4 regions of the Roseibium sp. FZY0029 genome follow, and region 1 is predicted to be linked to each of the others. Evidence: predicted binding sites of a transcription regulator. Region 1 holds the regulator's gene; each other region holds the start of a gene.

Region 1 (4,283 bases):
TTGCAACTTCCGTCAGGCGCCCGGTGAGACAGCCTATGCGGCGGAAAAAGCGAAGGCGAAGGTTTTCCTGTGTGACGCAAATTTCAGCGCTCAAGCCGAAGCTGTACGGAACGCAAGACCGCAGCTGACTGGTTGCGTAACGATTGGCACGAGCGACTTTGGCACCAGCTATGAGGATCTTGTCTCCCGCCACACGGGACAAGCCTTTGCGAATGAGAGCGTAGATTACAACGACCCCTGTTGGTTGTTCTTCACATCCGGCTCCACAGGACGCCCAAAGGCGGTCGTCCTCAGTCACGGGCAAATCGGTTTCGTCTGCGTCAACTACATGGCGGATCTGTTGCCTGGAACAACGGAACAGGATGCATCGCTGGTGATCGCTCCGCTCTCCCACGGCGCAGGGCTACAACTGGTCGCTCAGCTTGTGGCCGGTTCAGCGCATGTGCTTTTGCCTAGAGGTGGCTTCAATCCGGCAACCGCTTTCGAGCTGATCGAAAAACACAAGGTCAGCAATATTTTCACTGTGCCAACAATCGTCAAACGCCTGGTGGAAGATCCTGCGGTCGACCGGTTCGATCACTCAAGCCTGCGACACCTCATCTATGCGGGGGCTCCCATGTACCGGGAGGACCAGAAACTGGCGCTGCAGAAACTGGGGCACGTTCTGGTTCAATACTACGGGCTTGGCGAGGTCACCGGAAACATCACGGTGCTGCGGCCCCAGGATCATTTTCTGGAGGATGGTCCCGAGACACGCAGCGGCACCTGCGGCACGGAGCGCACCGGCATCGAGGTCTCGATCCAGGACGAACACGGCAATCTTCTGCCGCCCAATGAAACAGGTGAAGTCTGCGTTATTGGCGCAGCTGTCTGCGCGGGATACCTGGAGGACGATGAAGCCAACAAAAAGTCGTTCAGAAATGGCTGGTTCCGGACGGGCGACATCGGTCACATGGATGAACAGCGCTACCTCTTCCTGACCGGCCGAGCCTCGGACATGTATATTTCGGGTGGCTCCAACGTCTATCCGAAAGAAGTCGAGGAAGTCCTGCTCACACATCCGGATATCTCCGAGGTCGCAATTCTAGGCATTCCTGACAGGCAATGGGGCGAAGTCGGACTTGCCGTTTGCGTGGCGGCCCCGGGCAAGTCCCCCGACCCTCAGGCTTTGACGGACTATCTCGACGGCAAGATCGCCCGTTACAAATTGCCGGCACGCTACCTCTTTATTCCGGCGATGCCGACCAGCGCCTACGGCAAGATCACGAAGAAACTGGTGCGAGAGCATCTGACGGAGCAGGGCTTACTGTGAGACGGCCACCGCCCAGGACACTTGCCGACATCCGGCATCCTGGTCCCGCCGCCGAAAATCGGCGGCCCTATGCCAGATGCCGGGCGGAACCTCTAAAGATAGACATCACGGAGCCCGCGCCTCTTTTGGAGGTCTTGGGTCGCTACGCCAAACAGCATGAGCTGAGTCCGGCGGTGCGGGATCTTTCCGGTCTGACACTTGGGCCATTCGACTTCGTAATGCCAGCCTGTGCGATCGATGACCGCCACGCAGCGTAGTACAGCGACACGCATTCCTCCAAGGGCTCTACTCTCGAAACAGCGGTCGCAATTCTAGGCAGGAAGGACGGCGACTGGTTTGCGCATATATACGCCTACTGGCACGAGAGTGGCAGAGAACGTCTCGGTCACCCGCTGCCTCACACGCTTCAGATAGCGCACGCAGGCATCATCAGGGGCCACGGTCTCAAAGGCGCGGCATTTGTGGCTTCGTTGGACCCGGAAACCGAATTCACGTTGTTCCGCTTACAGCAGGCCGGACCCCTCTCCAGACCGCTTCGAAACAACGCTCTCATTACGACGCCGGCTCCGTTTGCCGATCTGACAAACAGCATCCACGAACTTGCTCTTCTGTTGGATTCATCCTCCTACGAAGTCTAGGGCCTTGGCAGCCTTGCCGGAGCGGCGTTTCGCGATGCCGACGCGATGACGGGCCTGATTTCCGAAATATTGCTTTCCCCAGGTGGCGGGGCAAGAGCAACTCAGGAGCTCCAAGTGCCCATACGCGCGATCGACCTTGATGGCGGGTTGCATGATGGCATTCTCATTGCCGGCGGGGCGCCCACGCTTGTCACTTGCGAATTGCTGATTACGACCCGATCAACATGTGACAATAAGCCTGGGCCAGTTGAAAATTGATCGTGGCCGCCAGCAAGGCACCAAGAACAGTAAGAGAACATTTACCCTTGCAGAACACAATGAGAACAGGTACCATGTTCTTGATTTGTACCAGATGTTTTCTCGGTCAGGGGACGCCTACATGCTGACGCGCAAGCAGTACGAACTGCTCATGTTCATTCACGAAAGACTGAAAGAAACCGGTGTGCCGCCGTCTTTCGACGAAATGAAGGATGCGCTCGATCTGCGCTCCAAGTCCGGCATTCATCGCCTGATCACAGCCCTTGAAGAACGCGGCTTCATCCGGCGCTTGCCGAACCGGGCAAGAGCCATGGAGGTTGTTCGCCTTCCGGATTCCATCGCACCGGGCCTGGGTACTCCTCGGCCAAGGGGCACCTTTTCGCCAGAAGTCATCGAAGGCTCGCTCGGTAAACCGGAACCGGCGAAGGCAGCACCGGAACCCGTTATCGGTGTCACGGAAATTCCCGTTATGGGCCGAATTGCCGCCGGTGTACCGATCGAGGCCATTCAGACCCACAGCCATTCCATTACCGTGCCTCAGGACCTGATTGGGCGTGGAGAGCATTACGCGCTGGAAGTGCGCGGCGATTCCATGATCGAAGCCGGCATTCTGGATGGTGACACCGTTCTGATACGCAGGACCGACAGTGCCGACAGTGGAGATATTGTCGTCGCTCTTGTCGATGATGAGGAAGCAACCTTGAAGCGCTTGCGCAAGAAAGGTGCCTCTATCGCGCTTGAAGCCGCGAACCCCGCCTATGAAACCCGGATCTTCGGACCGGGCCGCGTCCGAGTTCAGGGCCGACTTGTTGCCCTGTTTCGACAGTACTGACCCGTCACTCGTCAACGCGCTCTTTTGCAAATGAAGCGCGGCTGGCTTGACGTAACCCGTCTCTTGTGACCGTTCCTGGCCGATGCCAGGGACGCGGCGGGTCAGGGATGGCGTACACCAGCTTTTCGATTTTTGGCTTTCCGTCAGGCGGAAGTACCTCTCGGTCGCCAAGCCTATTGGTATCATCCCCCCGACGAGCAGCGCTTGCCGACAACCAGATCGAAACTGCGCCGCGTGCCGACCGCGTTTCCTGGTCCAAAACAAGCACTGAGCTGCAGTTTTCCGGAGCGACTAGATCGGTCACGATCAAATCGGCGTATCTGCAATCCATCTGAAATGCTTCGAACGTTTTAGGCTGGGCGATTGCCAAATAGGGTAAGGCCAGTTGCAGCGCCTCTTCGCTTTCCCCTGGTCCGTATGCCCTGACGACGCATCCATCATCGTCACACATTTTCTGAGGCGATTTCATCTTACGCGATAAAATCGCTTCATCAGGAACGCCTTCCGACTGAAGCCAAAGGTCTGTTGCAAAGGACCGGCCTCTAGCTTCGTAACGCAAGGCCCCAGTTTCATCCCGAGCGGCGATGCGAGAGCCGCTCGCGGCAATCTGGATGTCCGGAGGCTGGTCAGTGATGACAATCATGAGCCCCGCAAGCAGCGGAAATCCGGCGAGCAGACGCCTTCTTCCTGGCAACAACAGGCCGGCAAATAGCGCCGACAGCAGTAGACTTGCAGCCATTCCGTCGAGCCTGCCCGACGCGCCGCCTCCGGCATCCAGCGCAGCAGTGAATGAAGCCACCTTCAGAAGCAGCGACACGCCGATAGACATCACGGCCAGTGGCAGCGCAGCCAGTCCAAAGGGCATCAGAACAAACGCCATCACACCCATTGGCATGACAAGCAGCGAGAACACTGGCATGCCCAGAAGATTGCCTACAACGCCATAGGGCGCAATGCGGCTGAAATGATGTGCTCCGATGATGCCGGTCGCCAATCCGGCGACCAGCGCGGTAACAAGCAGACCCGCAACCCATTTGCCAAGAAAAACGCATGTCGCCATGCCCCATCCGGATACTCTGTCACCGGTCGATCCAAAGCGATCCCGTTGCCGCCACAAATCATAGACGGCAACCAGACAGATCACGGCGGCAAATGACATCTGGAAGCCAGGGAAAAACAGGCGTTCAGGCGCTATCACAAGAAGCAGGAGGCCTGCTAGCGCTACACTCCTCAAAGTCAGACC
Region 2 (4,283 bases), on a different contig from region 1:
AGTCCGAGCGGCAAACGATCAGACGCTTGTCAGGGGCTTGCAGGACGTCTGCGAACGCCTGCGGTGAATAGGTGCGCAGAACATGTCTGGCGTGGCTGTCGGGTATGCCATCAAGAGCGTAGGTGTCCAGCCACACTTCGATTGAAAGGGCCGCCAAGGCATCGAGATCGGCCGAAGTGGCGTCACGGAGTTCCATGTTCGGAGGCAAGCCTCGCGTTGGCATGCCGGACTTTGGGCTGACCTTCTTCACGAGCCGGCTGCCAGCCTGACCGGTTTGAAGCTCATGCGATGGTGAACCGTCGGGCCGTGGCGGACCAGAGCCAACTGATGCTGCGGCACGCCATATCCCTTGTGCTGGGCAAACCCGTAGTCCGGAAAACGGGCGTCCAGGTGAACCATCATCCGGTCCCTTGTGACCTTGGCGACGATAGAGGCTGCCGCTACGCACAGGCAGCGCCCATCGCCCTTGATCAGCGCCTGTCCGGCCTGTTTCAGCCCCGGCGGCACGTCACGGCCATCGACCAGAACGTAATCGGGAACGAGGGGCAGGTGATTGACGGCCCGCACCATGGCCGTCAGGGTCGCGGTGCGAATGTTCAAAGCATCGATGGTTGCCGGTGACGCGCTGGCGAGCGAAACATGGGCCGTCGCAACAATCTGTTCAAAGAGCTCTTCTCGCCGGGCCTCGGTCAGCTTCTTTGAATCGTTGAGGCCGTCGGGCAGCCGGTCATAGTCAAGGATGACGGCGGCGGTTACGACAGGCCCGGCCCAGGGACCACGGCCCGCTTCATCGACCCCGCAAAGCCGCCCGTCGAACGCAGCAGCGTGATTGCGTTCAACGGCAAGATCCGGGCTATCGGGAAAGGCAAGGTCGAAGAGGGAAGGGCTGAACGTCATGATATGCACCCTGCCGCCAGCCCACCCGTTTCTCAAGATGTTGCGTCAAAAGAGATCCAATTGCACACCGCCTTTTTGCGGTTGGACGAAGGCTTCCGTATTCAGTTTCTTCCGCCGGAGATTGAGACCCAGCCGTTTCGCTGCAAGGGAGAAGCGTTTGGCAATCTGGTCGGCATAAGGGCCGCGCCCGCGCATGCGTTCGCCCCATTTGGCATCATAGTCCTTGCCGCCACGCATGGACCGGATCAGGTTCATGACATGGCGATAGCGGTCCGGACGCGCGCGCAGCAGCCAGTCGCGAAACAGTTCCGATACTTCCAGCGGCAGCCGCAGCAGGATATAGGCGACCTCCGTCGCGCCATGTTCGGCCGCAGCTTCCAGCACGTTTTCAATCTCGTTGTCTGTCAGGGCAGGGATCACCGGCGCCATCATGACGGACGTCGGAATTCCGGCTTGCGACAGCGCCCGCACAGCCTCAAGCCGCTTGTGCGGCGCAGAGGCGCGCGGTTCCATCGCACGGCAAAGTTTCTTGTCGAGCGTCGTGACCGAAAGGCCGACCTTCACCAGGTTTCGCTCCGCCAGCCTCGACAATATGTCGATATCGCGCGTCACCAGTGCCGACTTGGTGACGATGGCGACCGGGTGGGAGCAATTGTCCAGAACCTCCAGGATCTCACGCATCAGCTTGTAGCCGCGTTCCATCGGCTGGTAGGGGTCTGTGTTGGTTCCAATGGCAATTACGCGCGGCTGGTAGCCGGGCCGGGACAGTTCACGCTCCAGAAGCTGTGCGGCGTTGGGTTTGGCAAACAGTCTGGTTTCGAAATCCAGCCCCGGCGACAGCCCCATGAATGCGTGGCTTGGCCGGGCGAAACAGTAGATGCACCCGTGCTCGCAGCCCCGGTAGGGATTGATCGAGCGGTCGAAGGAAATATCAGGCGATTCGTTCCGGGAAATGATCGTCCGCGCACGCTCCTCCTGCACCTGTGTTTTCAGCGGCGGCAGGTCTTCAAGGCTTTCCCAGCCATCATCGAAACATTCCCGCGACAGTTTTTCGAACCGGCCGGACACATTGAGCGCGGCCGCGCGCCCCCGACGTCTGTGCTCGGCGATGGAGCGGACATCGGGCAGGGGACCGGTTGCATCGGCTGCAAGGGAAATCTCATCGGGAGGGCTGACGGGCACGCGTTAAGGTCCAGGTTACGGGTTGGAACATAACGGGAACATTATCACGGTGCCGACGCGATGCAAGGTGGCGTTTTCACCCAGCGTGGTTCGGGCTTCAAAAGATGGTGGACTGTTGGTCTGCCGAGAACCTCAGGAGCCGCTACGGTGATTTCCGCCCGGGCGGCGGCCAAGGTATTTCACCAGGATAGCGTCCAGCGTGCCGTCTGTCTGCATTTCGCGAATGGTGGCGTCATAACGCTTCGGCAGGGTTTCAATCTCCGGAAAGGTCGAGGCTTTGGCGAAGACGTTGTAGTAGGGCTTGGTGATGAGCGGCAGAGGCAAGGTGGCCAGTTTGGCCAGACGTCCTGCCTTTTTTTCCTCGTAGAGCGTGCTGATCGTGTTCATAGGAACCGCATCAACACGTTTGGCCAGAAGCATGCCGATCTGCAGTTTGTTGCTGGCAATTGTCTGGAAATTGAGACCTGAGGCGAGAAACTCCGGCGTATAGGAAAAGTCCTGGGTGATGCCGATCTGCAGTCCCTTCAGATCGTTATAGGATTCGAATTGTATTGAACCTGCGTCTTCCGCGCGGATGAAAAAGCTCCAGCTTATGTCGATGTAACTTTCCTGCGGATAGACGAGATACTCCATCCTGTCCGGTTTCTTGGAAAACAAGAGCAGCATATCCGCGCGCCCGGCACGCGCTTCCTGTTGAATGCGGGTTCCGGAGTCGACAAATGCCAGCGAATAGGAAAGCCCGAGGCGGCGCATGACCTCATCGAGAACCTCCACGTCGATGCCTTTGGAAACCCCGTTTTCGACGAACTTGTAAGGCTCTTCAGGCGTCGCCAGCACCACGAGATCGCGCGCCGACGCTGTCGCAACCTGTGAAGCCAGCGCCAGAACAAATCCGGCAAATCCCGCAAGAATTCGTTTCGGGAACCATGCCAGGCGATTTTGGCCGGAGGCTGGCTGTTGATCAGGTGTCGTCATAGCGCCTGTTGCTTGTGTGGTGATCGGGCAGAGCGGCTTCAGCTTTGGCATGCTCTCTTAAAATACCATGAAATCCAGTTCTGTCTTTCGCTGGAACGGGTTAAATTTTCAAAACCCGGCAAATGGATAGCGCGTACTGGCATGGCGAAGCAACTTTTCGAAGCGAGCTGATCTATTCGGCACAGGTACTGGCGCAGCATTCACCAGGCCTTTTATTTCCTTGCGACCAAAGTAGACATCACCTCGTTCGATATTGGGTGACGCTACGGGTCCGATTATTGAACTTTGTTAAGAAACGGAACAAAAAACAGCGTCTGCTTCGTTAGTTGCGCTCGCACTTTGAAAAAAATCATGTAAGACTTGAGATCATGATTAGCGTGATTATTGCGACACGAAATTCCGAAACTGAACTCGTTCACGCGCTTTCGGCCCTTGTGCCGGCGGCCGCTGAAGGTGTTGTCCGTGAAGTCATCGTGGTCGATGGCGGATCGTCGGATAACACCGAGAAAGTTGCCGACGCGGCCGGATGTGTCTGGATCAATCGCAGCGCTGCCTCCCGCAGCGAGCGCCTGGCCTATGGCGCCTCAACGGCAAGCCGGGGAGACTGGCTGCTGTTTCTGCGCCCGGAAACACTTCTGGAAAGCGGCTGGCATCACGAAGCCCAGGCCTTTGTCGAGCGGGCGGCGCGTGCGCCCAATGGCCCGCGGACAGCGGCCAGCTTCCGCCTTCGGTATGAAGCCTTCGGGCTCAGCGCCCGGTTGAGCGAGTCCTTCGCGGCCTTGCGGTCGCAACTCCTTGGCATGCCCTACGGCAACCAGGGCCTGCTTATTTCCCGGCAATTTTACCAGAAGCTCGGCGGTTATCGGCCGTTGCCCGAATTGGAAGATCTCGATATCGCGAAGCGGATCGGGCGCGGGCGGATGGTGTTCCTGCGGGCCGCTGCCGTTTCCTCCGGAGAGCCTGAGCGCGAAGGGCTTGTCTCACGGTTTCGTCAGGCCTTTGCGCGCTTCTGCGTCGGCACTCTGCGCATTCCGGCAAGCGTTGCCGTCAAGCTGCACGGCTAGCGCTGGCGCGCGGCGCCCTCGGGCACGTCCTTGACCGTCAACCGAGGATCACGCTTCGCGCAACTTGCCGCGCTTCAGGTGCTCGTCAAGCCGGGGCATGATTTCCACGAAATTGCAGGGCATGTGACGATAGTCCAGCTGCCATTTCAGAATACCGTCCCAGGC
Region 3 (4,283 bases), 250 kb from region 1:
TGATCTGACTGGAACCTGGCAAGCTCCTCGCGAACCCAGGTCGATTCCGTCTCGCGCCAGCGCCGTTCGATGTTGCCGATGACACCTTCGAAGGTCTTTTCAGTCCGGTAGCTGCGAACACCGTCGTCGTAAACGAATTCAATCTTCGCATTGCCGGTACCGTGCAAGATTGCGTCACGAACCTCGGAAGGAAGATCTTTCCACGGGGTCGCCATGGAAACCTTGAAGTGGCTGCACAGGGCTTCAAGCGTCTGCGCATAATAAGGAGACGTCGACCCGGTCTTGGCCCACGGCAGCACAGCCCCTTCGCGCAGCGACAGTGAGTGGTCGGGCACCACCAGGTCTTCCTCGAACGCAAGCGTCGTTCCCAGACCGTCACAGGTTGGGCAGGCCCCAAAAGGATTGTTGAACGAGAACAGGCGCGGCTCGATTTCTGAAATTGTGAAACCGGAAACGGGGCAGGCGAATTTTTCGGAAAAGATCATCCGCTCCGGATTGCCGTTCTCGTCCGTCTTGTCGGCGAATTCGGCAATCGCAATGCCGTCGGCAAGTTTCAGCGCTGTTTCCAGGGAGTCGGCAAGCCTGCCGGAAATGTCGTCCCGGACGACAATGCGATCGACGACGACATCGATGTCGTGCTTGAACTTCTTGTCGAGGGCAGGGGCTTCGGAAATCTCGTGGAAGGTGCCGTCGATCTTGACGCGCTGGAAGCCCTTCTTCATCAGCTCGGCAAGTTCCTTGCGGTACTCCCCCTTGCGGCCTCGAACCATTGGAGCCAGCAGATAGAGGCGTGCGCCTTCTTCCAGTTCCAGAACGCGGTCGACCATCTGGCTGACAGTCTGGCTTTCAATCGGCAGGCCCGTCGCCGGCGAATAGGGGATCCCGACACGCGCAAACAGAAGGCGCATGTAGTCGTAGATCTCCGTAACCGTTCCAACGGTGGAGCGCGGATTACGAGATGTAGTCTTCTGTTCAATGGAGATTGCCGGAGACAGGCCATCGATCTGGTCGACATCCGGTTTCTGCATCATTTCCAGAAACTGACGTGCGTAGGCCGAGAGGCTTTCCACATACCGGCGCTGACCTTCGGCATAGATGGTGTCGAAGGCGAGAGACGATTTCCCGGACCCCGACAAGCCGGTCATCACAATTAGCTTGTCGCGAGGCAGATCCAGGTCGACACCCTTCAGGTTGTGCTCCCGCGCGCCGCGTATGCTGATGACCCGGGTGGGGTCTGCCTTCCAGGCTTCTTCCGACTGCGATCCCTTGGCTGTCTTCATCGTCGTTCTTCCTGACCGCACGCGGCGCGTGATGCCGATTGATACCCGCGCATGCGTTAGAGATGTTCCATTAAAGCTGATGTCTGTTGCCCCGATATAGCAGTTTCGGGCGGAGCTTCCAGTGAGGCATATTCGATATCTTGGCCAAAGCCGCTTCGGTTACGATGCCTGATTGAATCGCTTTTACAGAAATGATAAGAACAAAACAAGTACATTGACAGGTCTACCGTCAGGAGCGCGACCTGAAAAGGTGGACAGGCCGCGGCAAAGCGCGAGGTTCTGTCCTGACAGATCGTGACGTTAAGTCTGGAACAAAGACGGAGCAAATTGTAACGACCCGCAATTCATGGTGGTATCGTTTGGAACTGCTCGAATTTTGAGCGCACGATGCCGGTGGCGAATTTCGTGCTGCCTTGTGGAAAATGGTTGAAGGCAGGCGAAAATAGCGGCGAAGCTGTTGGCGGGCCGTTAGGGTTCTGGTTTCTAGCAGCAAAGCTTGCAGCGCGGGCTGATTGCCGAAGCGTGCCGGAGAAGCACGTGCATATCGGCGGTCCGGTCAGCGAAAAACAAACAGGAGTGCAGTATGGCGGGCAGCGTCAACAAGGTAATTTTGGTCGGTAATCTGGGAGCAGACCCGGAAATCCGCCGCACGCAGGATGGCCGCCCGATCGCCAATCTCCGGATTGCGACGTCGGAATCCTGGCGTGATCGCAACACCGGCGAGCGTCGCGAAAAGACGGAATGGCACCGGGTGGTGATCTTCAACGACGGTTTGTGCAAAGTCGCCGAGCAGTATTTGCGTAAAGGCTCGAAGGTCTATCTGGAAGGTCAGCTTCAGACCCGTAAGTGGCAGGATCAGTCCGGCCAGGACCGGTACTCGACGGAAATCGTTTTGCAGGGGTTCAACTCCAACCTGACCATGCTTGACGGCCGCGGCGAAGGCGGCGGTGCATCCGGTGGTCTCCCCGATTACGGCAATGACTCACAGGGCGGCGGAGGCGGCTTTGGCGGTGGCGGTTCTGGTTCCGGAGGGAATTTCGGCGGCGGCTACAGTGGTGGTTCCAGCAGCGGTGGCGGTTACGGCGGCCCGTCCGGTGGCGGCGGTGGCCCAATGGACGACGAGATCCCGTTCTGATCCGGCTTTATTGTTCCATGTGCGGCCCCTGGCATTGGGGCCGCGCATCATGGAATGTCGATCAGCCGCCCACGTGTGGGTCGTAAGGCGTGCTTGGATCGTCAACACCCTCATAATACTCCTTCGCAGTGCCAAGGCCGCAATGGTAGACGGCTTCCTCCGCACGCGTATCGCCACCGGTGATCGGTGCGCCATTGTGGTGTGCGAACTCATGGATAATGGTCGCAAGCACCATCCATCTCCCCATTTTGAAAGCTCTGTCGCCTATCGCGATTTCGCCGGAAGGAACATGAATTTCCCCGTGCAGCGGTGATATCGTCGGGCCGTAATTCACCCAGATCGTGCTGTCGTTGATCATGTCCGACAGGCTGCGCCCTCTGGGCAGCGTGCGGAAATAGGCATTACACGACGGGTTGTTCTTGACCATCTTGAATAATTTGTTCCGGGCCCACTTCAGCTTTGAATACTGGGAGGAATTGAAACTGGTGTATTTCCAGATTGGTGACGAATGATCACCGACATTGAATTGAAACGGCATGTTGCACTCCGGCTTTCTCACTAATTCGTGATGCCGTGATACGTCGTCGCAGCGAAGGGTGAAGTGACGACGGTCACTTTGAAGCGCTTTTAAAAATACCCGGATTTGGCCGCGCAAACGTTCGGGAGGCCAAACAAGGCGAAGCGGGTACGAGGCATTATCGCCACACTTGTCTGATTTCAAACCTGTGTATGACCACGCCCCTTAACCATCTGATGAACCCTGTTATAGTATCAAGCGTTTTAAGACGCAGTTTCAGGGAGTCGGAGGGTGGCTCCGGTTAAATGGAAACTGCAAAGCCCGCACCATGCACCTTAAACCGTTGTCGGTCGCGCATGTGCTGGAACGTCTTCGATCCTGGCAGGGAATGATAAAACCTGGAAGACTTGCGCAAGGCTTCAGGTTCAAACAGACATAAAACAAACGGGTTTAAACAATGCGAGCGAATGAAATGGCACTGGGCGAAGGTTCCAGGAAAAACCGGACACGCTCTGTGCTTGGCGCGTCCTTCAGGGCCGGCCTGATGGCGACGGTTCTCTTTTCCGGGTTCAATCTTGCGACTGTCGAAACGGCATCCGCGCAAGGCCTGTTTCAACGCCTGTTCAATCCTGAAGCGCATCGGCGCCAGCAGGAGCGGGAACGGCAGCAGCAACAGCAGGATCTGCGCAAGAAAGTTGTTAGCGCCAGGGTCTCAGCTCCCCGTTACCTCAATTACACGCCCGATAGCTGGAAGGCGGTCTCTCTTGCAGAGCTGTCGGAGATGAAAACAGCCGAGGTGAAGCCCGGCGTACAATCCGGTGAAGTTGCCGAAACACCGGCCGTTGAGAGCGATAGCTTGCCTCAGGCTCCTGTCGTGCCGACTGCGTTCGACGCTGCGCGCCCGGCGTTGAAGAAGATGACTCTGACGGTTTTGCCGGAAGTTGGCGAAGCGGTTATCTCCTATTATCGCGAACATCCCGATTTCGTATGGGTCAAGGACGGTAAGCCCGCCGACAAGGCAATGGCCATGCGCCGCGGCCTCGGTGATACCGCCAAATATGCGCTTAACCCGGATGACTACCTTGTGGATCTTCCCGCGACCGCCGGACTGGAAGGCGAGGCGCTTGATACCGCGATGATGCGTTTTGAAATGGAAATGAGCGCAGCGGTTCTGACGTATGTTCTGGATTCCAAACGCGGCCGCGTCGATCCGAACCGCATTTCCGAGTATCACGACCTGCCTCGGCATGCGGTTGATCTTGTCAGCGCTCTGGAAAGTTTCAAGAATGCTTCGGATGTTGAAGCTGAAGTTGCGCAAGTACAGCCGCAGAGCGACCATTTCCGCAAACTG
Region 4 (4,283 bases), on a different contig from region 1:
CGGTGGGTGGTGTCGTCGTTTCAAACGCGACCCTTCACAACGAAGACTATATCAAGGGCATCGGCCAGGACGGAGAGCCGATCCGCGGCGGCAAGGACCTTCGCATTGGCGACACGGTGAAGATCCAGCGTGCGGGCGATGTCATTCCGCAGATTGTCGATATCGACCTGGACAAGCGCCCCGAGGAAGCGGAAGCCTTCGAGTTCCCGACGATCTGCCCCGCCTGCGGCAGCCACGCGGTGCGCGAGGAAAAGGAAAAGACCGGCCGCCGCGATGCCGTGCGCCGCTGTACCGGCGGCCTGATCTGTCCGGCGCAAGCAACGGAAAAGCTGAAGCATTTCGTCTCGCGCAACGCCTTCGACATCGAAGGCTTCGGCGACAAGCAGGTCGACGCCTTCTACAAGGAAGGTCTGGTGATGGCCCCGGCGGATATCTTCACGCTGGAAGAACGGGACAAGCGCTCTCTTACCAAACTGCGCAACCGGGAAGGCTGGGGAGCCGTTTCGGCCAAAAATCTTTTCGAGGCGATCAACGCCCGGCGTGAGATCGATCTCCACCGCTTCATCTTCGCCCTTGGCATTCGCCACGTGGGTGAGGGCAACGCCAAGCTGCTGGCGCGTGCCTATGGCTCCTGGGCGGCATTCTACGCAGCCATGAAGGCTGCGCATGATACGGAGGGCGAGGCCTGGGCCGAGCTCAACGATATCGACGGCATCGGCCATATCGTTGCCGAGGCGCTTGCGGAATTCTTCGCCGAGCAGCACAACCTCGACCAGCTTGATGCGCTTCTGGTCGAAGTGTCGCCAAAGGACGCGGAAAAGATCAACGCCTCCGGCTCGCCGGTCGCCGGCAAGACGGTGGTCTTCACCGGCTCGCTGGAGCGCATGACTCGAGACGAAGCAAAAGCCATGGCCGAACGCTTCGGTGCCAAGACGGCAGGCTCCGTATCGAAAAAAACCGACCTCGTGGTCGCCGGTCCCGGTGCCGGCTCTAAGCTGAAAAAGGCCCAGGAGCTGGAGATCGAAGTCATCTCCGAGGATGACTGGTTCGATCTGGTGGGGGTCTGAGGCGCAGCAACTTTCTCTATCGCGGTTTTGCCAGGATAAGGCAGGGGTGGCTTGATGCACGGGCTCCTGCGTTTACTGGATCCCCGCCTGCGCGGGGATGACAAGAGAGAGGCTTCATGACATGCCTTTGCTTCTTGTCATCCCGGTTTGACGCGCAGCGGCAAGACCGGGATCCAGTAACCTCTGAGTTGGCTGGTGCCACTTATCACCGGGTTTCCTGAAACCGGTATCGGCTTTGCCGAAACAGCAGCACAAACAGCTGTCCGGAAAAAATTCAGCAAAGGGTCCGCGTTGCATCTCGATCAGCAATACTTTGTCTATATGCTTGCAAGTGGACTGGGCGGTACGCTCTACGTCGGGGTGACGAATGACCTGTTGGGCAGGGTTTCGCTTCACCGTGAAGGCGTCGGCAGCCAATTTACCGCCAGGTATGGCGTGCATCGCTTGGTGTATTATGAAGTGCACGAAGAAATCGAGCAGGCGATCAAACGAGAAAAACAGCTCAAACGCTGGAATCGTTCCTGGAAGATCCGGTTGATCGAAGACCAGAACCCAAACTGGGATGACCTGTTTCCGAAACTGGCCTGACACTTTTGCGTTGTTTCGTTTGTTTTCAGGGCTTGGCCAGTTCTCCCGAAGCCTGGTCAACTAACTGGCTCCGGCGGCTACTGGATCCCCGCCTGCGCGGGGATGACAAGAGAGAGGCTTCAGGAAATGCCTTGGTTTTTGTCATCCCGGTTTGACGCGCAGCGGCAAGACCGGGATCCAGTACCCCCTGTGCTCGTTGGCGACACTAACCACCGGGTGTCCTGAAACCGTTCTTGGCGATAGTCGAACCGTGATTGCCTCACGCAGATGCCGGGCCAAACGAGTTTCCCCGGCTCTTGTCCCCACCAAATCGGTCATTCGCGCCTCGCCAGCGCCGGTTTGTTGCTATATTGTTCTCAAAACAAGCGCTTGAAACCGGACCAGTAAATCATGACCGACCCGGACGGGTACGACGACTCCTTTGACGATCCATTCCAGCCTGTGGGTACGCGGTCCGAGCCCGCGCCAGCACCCGTGCGGCCGCAAGGCGGGATCGCGGCGAGGGCGATGGCGGCACGGCGGGCGCCGGATTATCTGACAGGGCTGAACCCGGAGCAGCGGCTGGCGGTGGAGACCACCGAGGGGCCGGTTCTGGTGCTGGCAGGGGCTGGAACCGGCAAGACGCGTGTTCTGACGACCCGTATTGCCCATATCCTGGCAACCGGCTTGGCCCGTCCCTCCGAAATTCTGGCCGTTACCTTTACCAACAAGGCCGCGCGCGAGATGAAGGAGCGCATTGCAGGCTTTGTCGGCGGCAATGTGGAAGGCATGGCGTGGCTCGGCACGTTCCACTCGATTTGTGTGAAGATCCTGCGCAAGCATGCCGAACTTGTCGGTCTGAAATCGTCCTTTTCGATCCTCGACACCGACGACCAGATCCGCCTGATCAAGCAGATCATCCAGGCCGAGGGGCTGGACGACAAACGCTGGACGGCCAAGGCTTTTGCCGGGATTCTGGATGGCTGGAAGAACCGGGCGCTGGGGCCAAAGGATATCCCGGAAGGTGAGGCGAGGGCGTTTGCCAACGGCAAGGGCCGCAAGCTTTACCAGGAATATCAGGAGCGGCTGTCGATCCTGAACGCGGCCGATTTCGGTGATCTGCTGCTTCACGTCATCACGCTGTTCAAGACGCAGCCGGATGTTCTGAAGGAATATCAGCGCCGCTTCCGCTACATGCTGGTGGACGAGTATCAGGACACGAACATCGCACAGTATCTGTGGCTCCGGCTGCTTGCTCAGGGCAATCCGAATGTGTGCTGCGTCGGTGACGATGATCAGTCGATCTACGGCTGGCGCGGAGCGGAAGTGGACAACATTCTGCGCTTCGAGCACGACTTCAAGGGCGCTGTCGTCATTCGTTTGGAACGCAATTACCGCTCGACGAGCCACATTCTGGCAGCAGCGTCTCACCTGATCGCCTTCAACGAGGGCCGGCTCGGCAAAACATTGTTCACGGATTTCGAGGAGCCCGACCACGATCTGGTGTCGGTGACGTCCGTCTGGGACAGTGAGGAAGAAGCCCGCACCATCGGCGATGAAATCGAATCCCTTCAGTCCAAAGGTCACTCGCTCAATCAGATGGCGGTCCTTGTGCGCGCGTCGTTCCAGATGCGCGAGTTTGAAGACAGGTTCGTCACGCTGGGGCTGAACTACCGGGTCATTGGCGGTCCGCGCTTTTATGAGCGAATGGAAATCCGTGATGCCATGGCCTATTTCCGCTGTGTGGCACAGCCTGCAGACGATCTGGCGTTTGAGCGCATCGTCAACACGCCGAAGCGCGGTCTTGGCGATGCGACGCTCAAGCTTGTGCATGGTGTTGCCCGGGCGGAGAGGATCCCGCTGATGCAGGCGGCGAGCCAGTTGATCGATACCGAAGAACTGAAGCCGAAGCCGCGCAATGCGCTGAAGACCGTGCTCGACAACTTCGAGCGCTGGCGGCGGCAGCTCGACCAGATGAAACACACCGAACTGGCGGAAATCATTCTGGATGAAAGCGGCTATACGGAAATGTGGCGGCAGGACCGCTCGGCGGAAGCACCGGGGCGGCTCGACAACCTGAAGGAACTGATCCGGTCGATGGATGACTTTGAGTCCCTGGCCGGGTTCCTGGAGCATATCTCTCTCGTCATGGACAGGGACAGCGCGGATGCGACGGACGCAGTTTCCATCATGACGCTGCACTCGGCCAAGGGGCTGGAGTTCGACACCGTATTCCTGCCCGGCTGGGAAGAGGGCCTTTTCCCGCATCAGCGTGCGCTGGACGAATCCGGCCGTGCCGGTCTGGAAGAAGAACGCCGGCTGGCCTACGTCGGCATCACCCGGGCAAAGAGACGCGCGAAGCTCTACTTTGCGTCCAACCGGCGCATTCACGGCCTCTGGCAGTCAACCGTTCCTTCAAGGTTTCTGGATGAACTGCCGCCGGACCATGTCGAGATCGCCGAAGCCTCGTCCAACTATGGTGGATATGGCGGCGGCGGGTATGGCCCATCACGTTTCGACAGCCACGATCCGTTTGACAAGGGCAGCTATTCCACACCGGGCTGGCAACGGGCGCAGCGGGCCAGGCAGTCTTCCAGCGGGTTTTCCGATGGTGGCGGGCGCGGCTATCAGTCCGCGCGGCAGAAGCGA

The links. Region 1 encodes LexA, which represses DNA repair genes until DNA is damaged. Its sites were predicted from a motif close to TGTTCNNNNTGTGTTCNG; they were not measured.
Region 2: a site for LexA is predicted at 2,103-2,120, ahead of V1T76_RS02290 (PA0069 family radical SAM protein). Genes of this name have one in related genera too.
Region 3: a site for LexA is predicted at 1,477-1,494, ahead of uvrA (excinuclease ABC subunit UvrA). Genes of this name have one in related genera too.
Region 4: a site for LexA is predicted at 1,996-2,013, ahead of V1T76_RS07950 (ATP-dependent helicase). Genes of this name have one in related genera too.

Annotation. Positions count from the first base shown of each region.
Region 1 covers NZ_JAZDVZ010000005.1:242,264-246,546, reverse strand. The annotation lists gene V1T76_RS15885 (acyl-CoA synthetase) at 1-1,312, shown strand, start outside; gene lexA (transcriptional repressor LexA) at 2,330-3,040, shown strand; gene V1T76_RS15875 (ComEC/Rec2 family competence protein) at 3,045-4,283, opposite strand, start outside.
Region 2 covers NZ_JAZDVZ010000001.1:499,975-504,257, reverse strand. The annotation lists gene V1T76_RS02300 (GNAT family N-acetyltransferase) at 1-196, opposite strand, end outside; gene V1T76_RS02295 (ribonuclease HII) at 247-897, opposite strand; gene V1T76_RS02290 (PA0069 family radical SAM protein) at 943-2,055, opposite strand; gene V1T76_RS02285 (substrate-binding periplasmic protein) at 2,212-3,105, opposite strand; gene V1T76_RS02280 (glycosyltransferase) at 3,423-4,118, shown strand; gene moaB (molybdenum cofactor biosynthesis protein B) at 4,167-4,283, opposite strand, start outside.
Region 3 covers NZ_JAZDVZ010000005.1:495,979-500,261, reverse strand. The annotation lists gene uvrA (excinuclease ABC subunit UvrA) at 1-1,280, opposite strand, end outside; gene V1T76_RS17040 (hypothetical protein) at 1,668-1,901, shown strand; gene V1T76_RS17035 (single-stranded DNA-binding protein) at 1,864-2,415, shown strand; gene V1T76_RS17030 (hypothetical protein) at 2,477-2,953, opposite strand; gene V1T76_RS17025 (L,D-transpeptidase family protein) at 3,390-4,283, shown strand, end outside.
Region 4 covers NZ_JAZDVZ010000002.1:731,255-735,537, reverse strand. The annotation lists gene ligA (NAD-dependent DNA ligase LigA) at 1-1,067, shown strand, start outside; gene V1T76_RS07955 (GIY-YIG nuclease family protein) at 1,263-1,655, shown strand; gene V1T76_RS07950 (ATP-dependent helicase) at 2,046-4,283, shown strand, end outside.